DNA from 2 places in the Massilia sp. SYSU DXS3249 genome. Region 1 is predicted to be linked to the other one. Evidence: predicted binding sites of a transcription regulator. Region 1 holds the regulator's gene; the other holds the start of a gene.
What was found. The regulator FNR, encoded in region 1, switches genes on or off when oxygen is low (the NO sensors DNR and NnrR bind a similar motif). The targets are predictions, from matches to a motif close to TTGATNNNNATCAA.
Positions count from the first base shown of each region.

Region 2: the regulator FNR is predicted to act here: its motif matches at 3,037-3,050, upstream of ACWCIA_RS15905 (universal stress protein).

Region 1 is NZ_JBSIPX010000004.1:15,631-21,724, reverse strand. It holds gene cydB (cytochrome d ubiquinol oxidase subunit II) at 1-4, opposite strand, end outside; gene ACWCIA_RS06275 (cytochrome ubiquinol oxidase subunit I) at 8-1,468, opposite strand; gene fnr (fumarate/nitrate reduction transcriptional regulator Fnr) at 1,694-2,461, shown strand; gene ACWCIA_RS06265 (VOC family protein) at 2,570-2,998, opposite strand; gene ACWCIA_RS06260 (DUF885 domain-containing protein) at 3,182-5,041, opposite strand; gene ACWCIA_RS06255 (FixH family protein) at 5,118-5,669, opposite strand; gene ccoG (cytochrome c oxidase accessory protein CcoG) at 5,682-6,094, opposite strand, start outside.
Region 2 is NZ_JBSIPX010000013.1:104,392-110,485, reverse strand. It holds gene ACWCIA_RS15920 (peroxidase family protein) at 1-509, opposite strand, end outside; gene ACWCIA_RS15915 (universal stress protein) at 1,086-1,589, shown strand; gene ACWCIA_RS15910 (hypothetical protein) at 1,617-2,108, opposite strand; gene ACWCIA_RS15905 (universal stress protein) at 2,140-2,964, opposite strand; gene ACWCIA_RS15900 (bifunctional diguanylate cyclase/phosphodiesterase) at 3,188-5,878, shown strand; gene ACWCIA_RS15895 (sialidase family protein) at 5,913-6,094, shown strand, end outside.

The DNA.
Region 1 (6,094 bases):
CCATGGCTCAGCTTCCCCTGGAGTGGTGACCGCCGCCGCCGGGATGATCCTCCACCGCGTCGTCGTCGTTGCCGACGTCGGCGGCCGACATCGGGCGCATCGGCGTGCGGCCTTCGCCCGGCCCGCCCTCGGTCGCCCGGTGCAGCTCGAAGGCCTGGGGGCCCTTGCGCATCATGCGCAGCACGTAGGCGGTGCCGGCGCCGAACACGAAGAGGTAGGCGACCACGAACAGGGCCAGCGTGAGCGCGAGCGTCCCGGCGCCGTGCGGCGAGACGGCGTCCGCCGTCCTCAGCACGCCGTACACGACCCAGGGCTGGCGCCCCACTTCGGTGGTGACCCAGCCGGCGAGGATGGCCACCAGCCCGGCCGGCCCCATCCACAAGGCACCGCGCAGGAAAGCGCGGCTGGTGAAGATCCGCCCGCGCCGCCTGAGCAGCAGGCTCCAGGCGCCGAGGGCGATCATCAGCAGGCCCAGTCCGACCATCAGGCGGAAGCTCCAGAACACGATCAGGGAGTTCGGCCGGTCGGCGGGGGCGAATTCCTTCAGGCCGGCAATCTGCCCGGACCAGGTATGGGTCAGGATCAGGCTGCCCAGGTGCGGGATGCCGACCGCGTAGCGCGTCTGCTCGGCCTCCATGTCGGGAATCCCGAACAGCAGCAGCGGCACCGCCTCGCCGGGCTCGTTCTGCCAGTGTCCTTCCATCGCCGCCAGCTTGGCGGGCTGGTGCTCGAGCGTGTTGAGGCCGTGGAAGTCGCCGATGACCGCCTGGACGGGCGCCGCGAGCAGGATCATCCACATCGCCATCGACAGCATCTTGCGCACCGCCGGGTTGTCCCTGCCCTTGAGCAGTTGCCAGGCCCCGACCGCGCCGACGATCAGCGCCGTGGTGAGGTAGGCCGCCGCCACCATGTGCAGCAGGCGGTAGGGAAACGAGGGATTGAAGACGATCGCCAGCCAGTCGGCCGGCACCATGCGCCCGCCCTCGATGGCATAGCCCTGTGGGGTCTGCATCCAGCTGTTGGCGGCCAGGATCCAGGTGGCGGAAATCAGGGTGCCGACCGCGACCATGCAGGTGGCGACGAAATGCAGGTGCGGGCCGACCCGGGTCCAGCCGAACAGCATTACGCCGAGGAAGCCCGCCTCCAGGAAGAAGGCGGTCAGCACTTCGTAGGCCAGCACCGGGCCCATGATCGAACCGGCGAACTCGGACATGGCGCCCCAGTTGGTGCCGATCTGGTAGGCCATCACGATGCCCGACACCACGCCCATGCCGAACATGACGGCGAAGATCTTCAGCCAGAAATGGTAGAGGTCGACATACACCGCGCGCTTGGTGCGCAGCCAGGACAATTCGAGGACGGCGAGGTAGCTTGCCAGGCCGATGGTGACCGCCGGGAACAGGATGTGGAAGGACATCGTGAACGCGAACTGGATGCGGGCCAGGTCCAACGCCGATAAGCCGAACATGAGCACTCCCGAGGATGAACTGTCGAGAATCTAGCATGGGTAAAGGTGCGCACAGTTGGCAAGCTGTCCATGCTCGCGAAAGGCGGTGCGAAGCGTAGGGAGCCGTTGCGTACTTACATCGCAAGCGCGCATGTGGACGGCCTTGTCCGGAAAAACCGGGAATGGGGACGGCTCAGCGGTCTATAATGGACCGGCCACGTTTTTACCTCGTTTCTTCGTCCTAACATGACCCAAGGCATCCCACTTCCCGCGACGGCGCCGATCAGTCTCGGCGCGATCAAGGCCAGCTGCAGCGCCTGCAGCATGCACCAGCTCTGCCTGCCGATGGGGCTCGACGACGCCGACATCAACCGGCTCGACCAGATCATCGGCCGCCGCCGCCGCCTCGCGCGCGACGAGCGCCTGTACGCCATGGGCGAGCCCTTCCGCAGCCTGTACGCGATCCGCTACGGCCATTTCAAGACCTACCAGGTCAATGCCGCCGGCGAGCAGCAGATCACCGGCTTTCAGATGGCCGGCGAGCTGCTCGGCATGGACGCGATCAGCGGCGACCGCCACCACTGCGACGCGGTGGCGCTGGAAGACAGCGAAGTCTGCGAAATTCCGTTCGCACGCCTGGAAGACCTGTTCGGCCAGGTGCCCGCCCTGCTCCGCCATTTTCACCGGATCATGAGCCAGGAGATCACGCGCGAGCAGAACGTGATGCTTCTGTTGGGCAATATGCGCGCCGAGCAGCGCTTTGCAGTGTTCCTGGTGAACCTGTCCGCACGTTATGCGGCGCGCGGCTACTCCTCGACCAGCTTCGGGCTGCGCATGTCGCGCGAGGACATCGGCAACTACCTGGGCCTGACGATCGAGAGCGTGAGCCGGCTCCTGTCGCGCTTCAAGAAACAGGGCTGGATCGAAGTCGACAAGCGCGAGGTGCGCCTGCTCGAGCCGGCCAAGCTGAAGGCGATTGCGGCCGGCACCGACCAGTGCAGCCCGATGAGCTGAGTGCCTAATAAAACCTCCATGGCTGCGTTGCATCGTCTCGCCGTACCCTGGTACTGTCTTCGACGATGCGCCTTGCCCTGGAGGTTTTCTTAGGCGCTCCCCTCCGGATTAAAAAGTAACCCGCACCGCCGGGGCGCTGCGCTGCGCCTCGCCGTGGTAAACGGCTTCGATGTTGTTGCCGTCCGGATCGAGCGCGAAGGCAGCGTAATAGCCGGGGTGGTAGGCGCGTTCCCCGGGGCCGCCGTTGTCCTTGCCGCCCGCGGCCAGTGCTGCCTTGTGGAAAGCATCGACCATCTCGCGGCTGCCCGCCTGGAAGGCCAGGTGGTGGCGCCCGGTCAGCATGCCCTGCGCGGCCTCGCTGTCGGCGGTCGAGACGAACAGTTCGTCGGCCCAGAAATAATCCTCGCCGCTAGCCGCCAGCGGCACGCCCAGCGCTTCGAATACTGCCGTATAAAACCTGCGCGACGCAGGGAGGTTGCGCACCACGAGCTGGATGTGGTCGATCAGGCGGCCGCGGTAGAGTTCCTGGGTTTCCATAGCGCACTCCTTCGGAAAGAGGTGGTCGGGAATCCATTCTATCGTGCGGCGGACGTAGGGTGGGCTCTCGAGCCCACGCGGTTTCATCACGTGCATGGACGCGCTGCCTGCGCGTCCGCGGCATGGTCGCCTGGACGCAGAGTACGTACCGCGTGGGCACAAGTGCCCACCCTACCGGTCGGTTCAGGCCTTCGCCTTCTCCTTCGCGATCCAGCCGTCGACCAGCTGGCCCAGCACGTCGAGCGGCACGGAACCGGCGCCGAGGACCATGTCGTGGAAGGCCGGCAGCGAGAATTTCGGGCCGAGTTCGGCCTTGGCCTTCTCGCGCAGCTCCAGGATGCGCAGCATGCCGATCATGTAGGCCGTGGCCTGGCCCGGCCAGGCGACGTAGCGGTCCACTTCCTGCACGTTGATGCCGTAGTCGACCGCCTGCTGGCGCGTCCAGCCCTTCATGTGCAGGCCGGTGTCGACCACCAGGCGGCGTGCGCGGAACAGTTCCGACCCGAGCGCGCCCAGGAGGCCCGGCACGTCGCCGGTCTTTTCGTCCCCGTACCAGCCCTGCTCCACCGCCAGGCGTTCGGTGTACAGCGCCCAGCCTTCGCTGTGCGCGCTGCCGCCGCTGAAGATGCGCTGGCTGCGGTATTTCGGGATGCCGGTCAATTCCTGCTGGATCGCCAGCTGGAAGTGGTGGCCGGGTACCGCCTCGTGGTAGGACAGGCTGCGCATGCGGATCATGTCGAAGGTCGGACCGCGCATCGGCACCCAGAACACGCCCGGGCGGCTGCCGTCCGGCGCCGGCAGCGAGTAGTGGGCGGCGGCCGAGGCCTCGGTCAGCGGCGGCTCGCGCAGCACGACGACCGGGGCTCGCGGCTTCAGGTTGAACAGGCTGGCGCTGCGCCGCTCGGCGTCCTTCACCATCTCGACGTACTTGGCCAGGATGGCCGGGCGCGGGTCCTCTCCATCCTTCACCTTCGGCTGGAAGGTGGCGTCGAGCGCCTTCATGCGCGCCTCGATGCTGCCCTCGTTGAAGCCGAGCGAGCGCAGGTGCTTGTCCATCTCGCCTTCGATGCGCGCCACTTCGCGCAGGCCGATCGCATGGATCTCCTCGGCGCCGAGCGTGGTGCTGGTGTAGTTGGCGAGCGCGCGGGCATAGGCTTTGGCGCCGTCGGGCAGGCGCGAGATGCCGGCCGTGTCGGTGGTCTTCGGATGCAGCTCGGCCATGAAGGCTTGCACGCGGGTGTAGGCCGGGCGGATCTTGTCCTCGACGATTTTCGTCGCGCGCGCGATCGCCGCCGTACGCGCCGCGGGCGTCAGGTCCTTCAACTCTGCCGTGCGCTGCTCGAGCGAGGTCACCAGCACGTTCTGCGGCGCGGCCGGCTTGAGGAAGGTGTCGACCTGGAACTGGGCGCGCTCGAGGATGAAGCGCGGCGGGATCAGCTTGCGTTCGGCGGCGGAACGGCCGCGCGCCAGCGCCTCGTCCATGCGGGCGGCTACCTGGTCCAGGCGGGCCAGGTAGCTGTCGACGTCGGCCGCGCGGCGCATCGGGTGGGTCTGGGTCAGGAAGTTCACCAGGCTGACCTGCACGCCGCTGAACTGCGAGAACACGAAGTTGTGGTCCTCGAAGGGCTCGTTGGCGACCGTGTTCGAGAGCGACCAGCGCATCACCATGGCCGAGATGCGCTGGGTCTCGCTCAGCGGACCGGCCAGGAATTTGTCGAGGCGCGCGAGGCCCTGCTTCGCCAGCGCGATGGCCTGCTTGCGCTGGGCCGGCGTCTGCGGCGTCAACTCGCGGTCCAAACGTTCCTGCTCGGCGCCGCCGAAGTACTGGGTCGAGGTGGCGAACTGCGGGTTGCGGCGCACCCAGTCGTTGGCGAACTTGTCGGCCCAGGCATCGAAGGCGGCGTTCGGCTTGACGGCGGGAGCAGTGGCAGCCGTTGCGGCGGGTGCGGCCAGCGCCGCCGAGGGCAGCGCGGCGGCCAGCGCGATGGGAACGAACAGGGAAGCAAGGGCGACGCGCAAGGCGCATTGGAACTGAGCAGGCATGGTGTCTCTTCTAATTAGTAGTCCGGCAAATTGCCGCGCTGGAAATCTAACATGGAAGAGTTGGGAGGAACAGTCTTTACAGTCGCGTGCGCGGCCCTGCCTGGGGTGTCGGGTCGGCGACGATTTCCAATCCGCCCGCAGCCGGATTCCAGCGCCGCGCCAGGCGCCATTCGCGCCCCTCCCCTTCGATCACCACCTGCCAGTGCGTCATTTCCAGCCGCGGCAGGGGAATCGCGAAAGCACCATCCGGGCCAGGGCGCGCCGCGAGCACCAGGTCTTTCGCAGGCAGGGTCGGATGCGCCAGGTGGATGCGGATCGGCGCCGCCAGCGGCCGGCCGAAGCTGGCGAGCCGCCCTTCCAGGCGCCCGGCCCGCGCATTGTAGCGCGCCCTAAAGGCGAGCTGCAGACCAGTCGCCACGCGGTCGCGCCGCAAGTCCTGGTTGATCGCCTTGCCCTGCTTGTAATAGTCGTCCACGACCATGGCGTCGGGCTGGCGCAGCGCGAACCAGACGGTGACGGCGGTCGCCAGCATCACGGCGGCCGGGCCGAGCATGATGAACCAGGGCCAGCGATGGCGGTACCAGGGCCTGACCGGCGCCTGCGGGAAAACGGGTAAAGCGGTTTGCATGATATATCCCTCTCAGCGCGGCACGATGAAGGCCGCCTCCTCGCGCACGGCGACCGCCGGGTCGTCGAGCGCGGTGATGGTGAATGCGATCCGGTGCGAGCCCGACGCGCCGCCGGCATCCGCGCGCACCCGCACCGGCACCGCACGCGTGCTGGCGGCGTCGACCTCGACCACCTCGCTGTCGGCGATCGCGGCGCCCGGCAAGCCCGCCACGCCCAGGCGGTAACTGCGCGCCTGCTCGCTGGTGTTCATCAGCTGCAGCCGGTAGACGTTCTCGATGCGGCCGTCCTCGACCTCGCGCCCCATCGAGCCGCGGTCGCGGATGACGTCGACCTTGAGCGGCACCCGCAGCGCGAGCGAGGCCGTCATCGCCGCCACCATCAGCGCCAGCACCGCCGCATAGCCCAGCACGCGCGGACGCAGCA
Region 2 (6,094 bases), on a different contig from region 1:
TCGAGCAGGAACTTGATGCGCCCGGAGCTGGTGTCGTAGAGCTCGGGCGAGCCGGCCGGCCCCTCGCCGTAAACGGCGTCGAGGTCGAAGGCGGCCGTGCGGAAGTTCACGGTCGCCATCGGCGAGGCGTTGGCGTTCAGCAGCGACTTCCGGTCGAAGGTCAGGTCGTGGTCCAGGAACTGTCCCAGGAAGGTCATCCCCGCCGTCATCTCCGGGTTGTCCGGATTGTTGGGGCTGAAGACGGCCGGGTTGAGGATGGACTGCACCGGGTCGCTCAGGTTGTCGCGGGCGTCGAACAGGCCGCCGATGGCGCCCATCCGCTGCACGGCGGCGCGCGCGTCGGCGGTCTGCCCGGCGAAGGTCGGCAGGTCCGGGTACATGCGCGTGAACACGTTGTCGGGATGCCGCGCGCGGCTCGGCTGGCGCGCGGTGACGGTGTCCGCCACGGCGGCGTCGACTGCCAGGCACAGGCCCAATGGCGCAAGCGCCGCTAGAATGCGTCTATTCATCTGTCTACCTCCTCCAAAAAAACCGGTACTCAACGCGCACACAGGGACAGGGCTGGCAGTTCCACACTGGGGGGATAGATTCGGGCGCGTACCGGCCGGGGCGGCGGCAGCGGATGGAAGGACTGTCGGACTAGCTGGATGGATGCAAACGCTGACACTTGAAGATTTCTAACGGAACCAGTATCGACAGCAAGGATTGGATGTCAAGCGACCACAAGTTGGCCGGGTGCCTGCCTGCGATCCCTGTCCGCGGTGCAAAGCGCGCGGCGGTTCGCTTCCGTATTCCCGGGTTGCGCCACGGCGTGAATCATCCCGATCGCGCCCGCTTTCCCAATGGGCGACAGCGATGCCCAAGGGCTGCAATGCGGCCTGTTTGCCGGCCTGCGCCGCCCGCACTGTCTTGTGCAAAAAAATAAAGTAATTCGGGAAACGTAAAGCTATGTAAAGACAATCGGGGCGGACATGCGGCAGCGGCGGCACGCCCGCCACCGGCCTTGATACGGCCGCGTTCATCGTCTATCGTTGGAAGCGTACACTGACCGTTCTCCAGGCCGTTCTCACAACGGGAGGCGTGACATGTTCATCGAAAGGATTTGCGTCGCAACCGACGGCTCCGACCTGGCCTTGCGCGCCGCCCAGCTGGCCGTGCTGCTGACCCGCACCGGCGGCGGTCGCATCGTGGCGGTGTCCGTGGCGCAGCCGCCGGTGCCGGTGTCGCCGGCCGCCGGCGGGGCGGCCGACCTCGAGGCCCAGCGCGAGCGCGCCGCGAAAGCGGCGTCCGCCCACGTCGCCACCGTGGCCCGGGTGGCGCGCGCCGGCGGCGTCGCCTGCGAGGAAGTCGCGCTGTTCGCCACCCCGCAGGCCGGTTCGCACCTGGCCCTGCCGGGACCGGACATCATCGGGGCGGCCGAAGCGCACCGCTGCGACCTGATCGTCATGGGCGCGCATGGCCCGCACGACGGCATCAGGCCGGTTGCCGGGAGCAGCGCCCAGTACCTGCTGGCGCGCTCGCCGATCCCGGTGCTGGTCTACCGCGACCCGCGCGAAGCGATGCAGCCCGAGTTCGCCGGCGAGGCGTGAAGCCGGCGCGTGGCCGCGGCGGCCCGGCTAGGGCCGGTGGTGGTGGTGCTGGCGGGCATGCGGCAAGGGCCGGCTGTCGGGCTGCGGGCGGCGAGCGAACCCGGCCTTGAAGCGGCCCGGCATCGTGCCCGGACGCGCCGGCCTTCCCGCCAGCGCGACCCCGGCAGTCAGGCGGTGCAGGGACAGGATGTCGGCCAGGGCCAGCAGCGCCTGGCGCGCGAGCAGGGTGTCGCCCGCCTCGACGTGCGGGGTGATGCGGTGCAGGGCCGCCAGGGTGCAGGCATTCTCGGCCCGGTGCGGCTGCAGGCCGGGGTAGCGCAGCGTTTCCATGACCGTTTCTTCCTGGCGGAAGCCGGCCTCGATCTCGGCCACGAGCGCGCACCAGCCGGCCACGAAGTCCGCTTCGCCCGCGCCGGCAAGCTCGTGCAGGCAGACGCCCAGGCGCTTGCGCACATGCCGCATGGCCGCGCCGACGGCCCGCGCCCCGCCGTTGCCGGGTTTGCCCATGTGCGCGTACATGCCGCCTTCCTCGCCCTTCGGGTGGCAGCCTTCAGTGCGCGAACAGCACCGGCACCGGAGCGTGCTCGAGCAGGAAGCGCGTGACGCCGCCCAGCACGATCTCGCGGTAGCGGCTGTGGCCGAAGGCGCCGGCCACCAGCAGGCCGGCGCCGTGGGCGCGCACCAGGTCCAGCAGCGCCGCGCCGGCCGGGGCGTCGGTGCGCACCGCCGCTACCTCGACCCGCACCCCGTGCCGGGCCAGGTAGAGCGCCATGTCGGCGCCGGGCTCGTCGCCGTGCAGATCGCCCTCGCGTTCCGGGTTGACGATGGCCAGCCGTACCGCGCGGGCGCGCGTGAGCAGCGGCAGGGCGGCGACGATGGCGCGCAGGGCCGGCACGCTGCCGTCCCAGGCGGCGACGGCGCTGTCGCCGATGGGCGCGCCGGCATAGCCCGGCGGCACCGCCAGCACCGGCCGCGCGCTGTGCATGGCGAGGTATTGCGGCAGGCCGCGCAGGGGGGACGGGGCGCCGTCGTCCAGGCTGGTGACCACGAGGTCGGCATAGCGCGACTGCAGCAGCAGGGCGTCGCGCTGCTCGTCCTCGACCAGGCGCTGTTCGCTGGACGCCACGCCGAGCTGGCGCGCACGCTCGGCGAAGCGCTCGAGGCTGGCGCGCGCGGCCTCGCGCAGGGAGGTGAATTCGTCGATCGGGGTGACCGCCATCGAGCCGGTCAGCATGGCGTAGGCGGGCCAGGACAGTCCGGTCGCGGCGCTCCCGACCAGGTGCGCGTCGTGGGCACGGGCAAGCCAGGCCGCTGCCTGCAGGCGCGCGTCCATGGACGGGCTGTCGTCGACATGCACGATGATCGTCTTGAACATGGCGCTACTCCTTTTCGCTTCCGGGGGCAAGGAAAACTGTACGCCGAGTGCGGCGCTGCGTCAGACGCACGACTGATGCAGATCAAACGAACGTCAAATTTTCTTTTGTGCGCGTCGCAGCTGGGAACCTGGAACGGTCACACCCGGCAACGGCCTACCGAACTTCGCCGCCGGCACCGCCGTTATACAATCGCTCGACAGCATTTCCTTTCGACAGGCCGCCATGACGACACCGCCGCAACGACCCGCGCCCGGCCCGGCGCGCCCCGGACTCCGGCCCTATCGCCGGGCGCCCCTGGTCGCCACGACGGCCGGGCTGATCGTCGCGCTGGGACTGCTCACTGGGGTCATGCTGCTGTTCAGCTACAACGACACCCTGGACGCGCAAAAAACTTCGCTGCGCAACGTCGCGATCGCGTTCGCGGCCCAGACCATGAGCGTCGGCAAGGCCGTCGACGGCACGCTGGTGCGCGCCGCCGCGATCCATCGCCAGCGCGGAGCCGAGGGCGTCGGCCGGGTGCTGCTCGACGAAAGCTCCGGCGGAGCGCTCGAATACATCCGGCGCCTGGCCATCGTCGATCCGCGAGGCGCGGTCGTATCGAGCATCGCGCCGGGTGCCGAGGCGCTGCCGCCGCTGCCCAGGCTGCCGGCAGCGCCCGGCGGCGCCGGCAATGGCGCCCGGATCTTCGTGTCCGACATCGATCCCGGCACCGGCGCCGCGCTCGTCAACTTCGCCCGCCCCCTGGGGAGCGGCGGCTGGATCGTCGCCCAGGTCGATTCCACGCGCTTCGGGCGCCTGTACAGCCTGGTCGAGCTCGGCGAAGGCGGTTCGGTGACGCTGTTCCACGGCGACGGCACGATGCTCGTGCGCGGGCCCGCCTATCCTTCCGGCGTGGGCCGCTCCTTCCTCGATACCCCGCTGTTCCGCGAACACCTGCCGCGCGCGCAGCGGGGCGTGTTCGCCACCGCCAGCCCGCTCGACGGCACCCCGCGCCTGTACGGTTACGACACGGTGCCCGGCTTTCCTCTTGTGATCATCACCGGCATGGACCGCAGCCATGCGCTCGTGCCCTGGTATGGCCGCTTGTGGACGGCGCTTGGCTTCTATGTCCTGCTGGCCGCCGTGCTGTCCTTCCTGGCTTGGCGCGTGGGGCGCGACGCGCAGCGGCAGTATCGGCTGATCGGCCTGCTCTCGGCCAGCGAAGCGCGCCTCGTGAAGAGTTCGGATTACCTTGGTTCGATCATCGATGCGGTCGGCGCCCCGATCTGGGTGCTCGACGCGCGGCTGCGCATCGTGATGGCGAACGATGCCTTTGCGCGTCTGGTCGGACGCCCGGCAGCCGAGCTCGCCGGCGCCGACGAAGCGGCCGTGTTCAATACCCAGGACCGGGAACGGGCCGCGCGCTACCGCGCGCTCCTGGCGGACGGCGCCAGCGTCGAAGCCGCCGGGCCCATCCAGGGCGGCGCCGGCGAGACGCGCACCGTGATCCAGCTGACGACCAAACTGCCGGCCGATTCCGGCGAGACGCAACTGGTCAGCGTGCTGACCGACATCACCGAGCGCGAGCGCGCCGAGGCGCGCCTGGCCTGGCTGGCGGAATTCGACCTCGTCACCGGCCTGCCGAACCAGACCCAGTTCTGGCGCCTGCTCGACATGCGCCTCGCGCAGGCGGCGGCGGACGGGCGCGCGCTGGCGGTACTCGCGCTCGGGCTCGAGCGCCTGCACGAAATCGTCGACCTGCTCGGGCACGATGCCGGCGACCGCGCCCTGCAGCGGATTGGCGACATGCTGCGCGGCGTCGCCGGCGAGCGCACTGCCGTCGCCCGCATCCGCGGCGCCGAGTTCGCCCTGCTGGTGGACGCCGGCGGCGGCAGGGACGCGCTCGAACGCTTCGCCCTCGACCTGCACGAGCGCTGTTCGGCTCCGCTGCTGCTGGACGGGCGCGAATTCTTCCTCGGCCCCATGCTGGGAGTCGCGCTGTTCCCCGAGGACGGCAGCGGCGCCGACGAACTGTACCGCCGTGCGCAGGGCGCCCGCGCCGGCCACGGGGTCGAACCCGGCGAAGCGATCCATTTCTATTCGGCGCGCGTCCACCTCGACCTCGACCGGCGCCTGACCCTGGAGGCGCACCTGCGCCGGGCGCTCGAACGCGGCGAGCTGCGCCTCGTGTTCCAGCCGAAAGCCACCGTCGACGGCGGGCGGGTGGTCGGCTTCGAGGCGCTGCTGCGCTGGTCGAATCCGGCGCTGGGCGAGGTGTCGCCGGTGCAGTTCATCCCGGTTGCCGAGCGCACCGGGCTGATCCTGCCGATAGGGACCTGGGTGCTGGACCAGGCTTGCCGCTTGAGCGGCGAGTGGTCGCGCGCGTCCGGCCAGCCGGTGAAAGTGGCGGTCAACCTGTCGCCGCGCCAGTTCTACCAGAAGTCCCTGCTGGCCACGATTCGCCGCTGCCTGGAGGCGCACGGCGTACCGCGCGGCTGCCTGGAGATCGAGATCACCGAAACCGCCCTGATGAGCCGGGAGGAGGAAGTCGACCGCCTGATGCACGACATCCGCGCACTCGGCGTCGAGCTGTCGATCGACGATTTCGGCACCGGCTATTCCAGCCTGGCCTACCTGAAACGCTTCCCGGTGGCGCGCCTGAAGGTCGACCGCGCCTTCGTGCGCGACCTCGGCAAGGACGAGGACAGCGCGGCGATCGCCCGCTCCATCGTCAACCTCGCGCGCGGCCTGAAGCTCAAGGTGGTGGCCGAAGGCGTCGAAACCGAAGCGCAGCTGGCCATCCTGCGCGGAATGGATTGCGATGAATACCAGGGCTTCCTGTTCAGCCGCCCGCTGGAGCAGGAGGCGGTCGAACACATGCTGCGGTGCAGGACGCCTGCCATCGCGGCGGACGCAGGCCGCGGCGCGGCCTAGCGCAGGACGGCGTCACCTGCGCCCCGGAGGCCGGATGCGCCGCACCGTCGCCATCATCGCCTGCGCGGTGCTCCTGACAGCGGCTGGCGGCGCCCCGCCAGGCCTGCAATGGGAGCGCAGCACCGAGATCGCCGCCGGGGGCGGGCAGAAGGGGCCGTGGCGCCAGAACGAGTCGCGCTACGACTATGTGGACGATGCGACGCTCGCTTTCGGCGC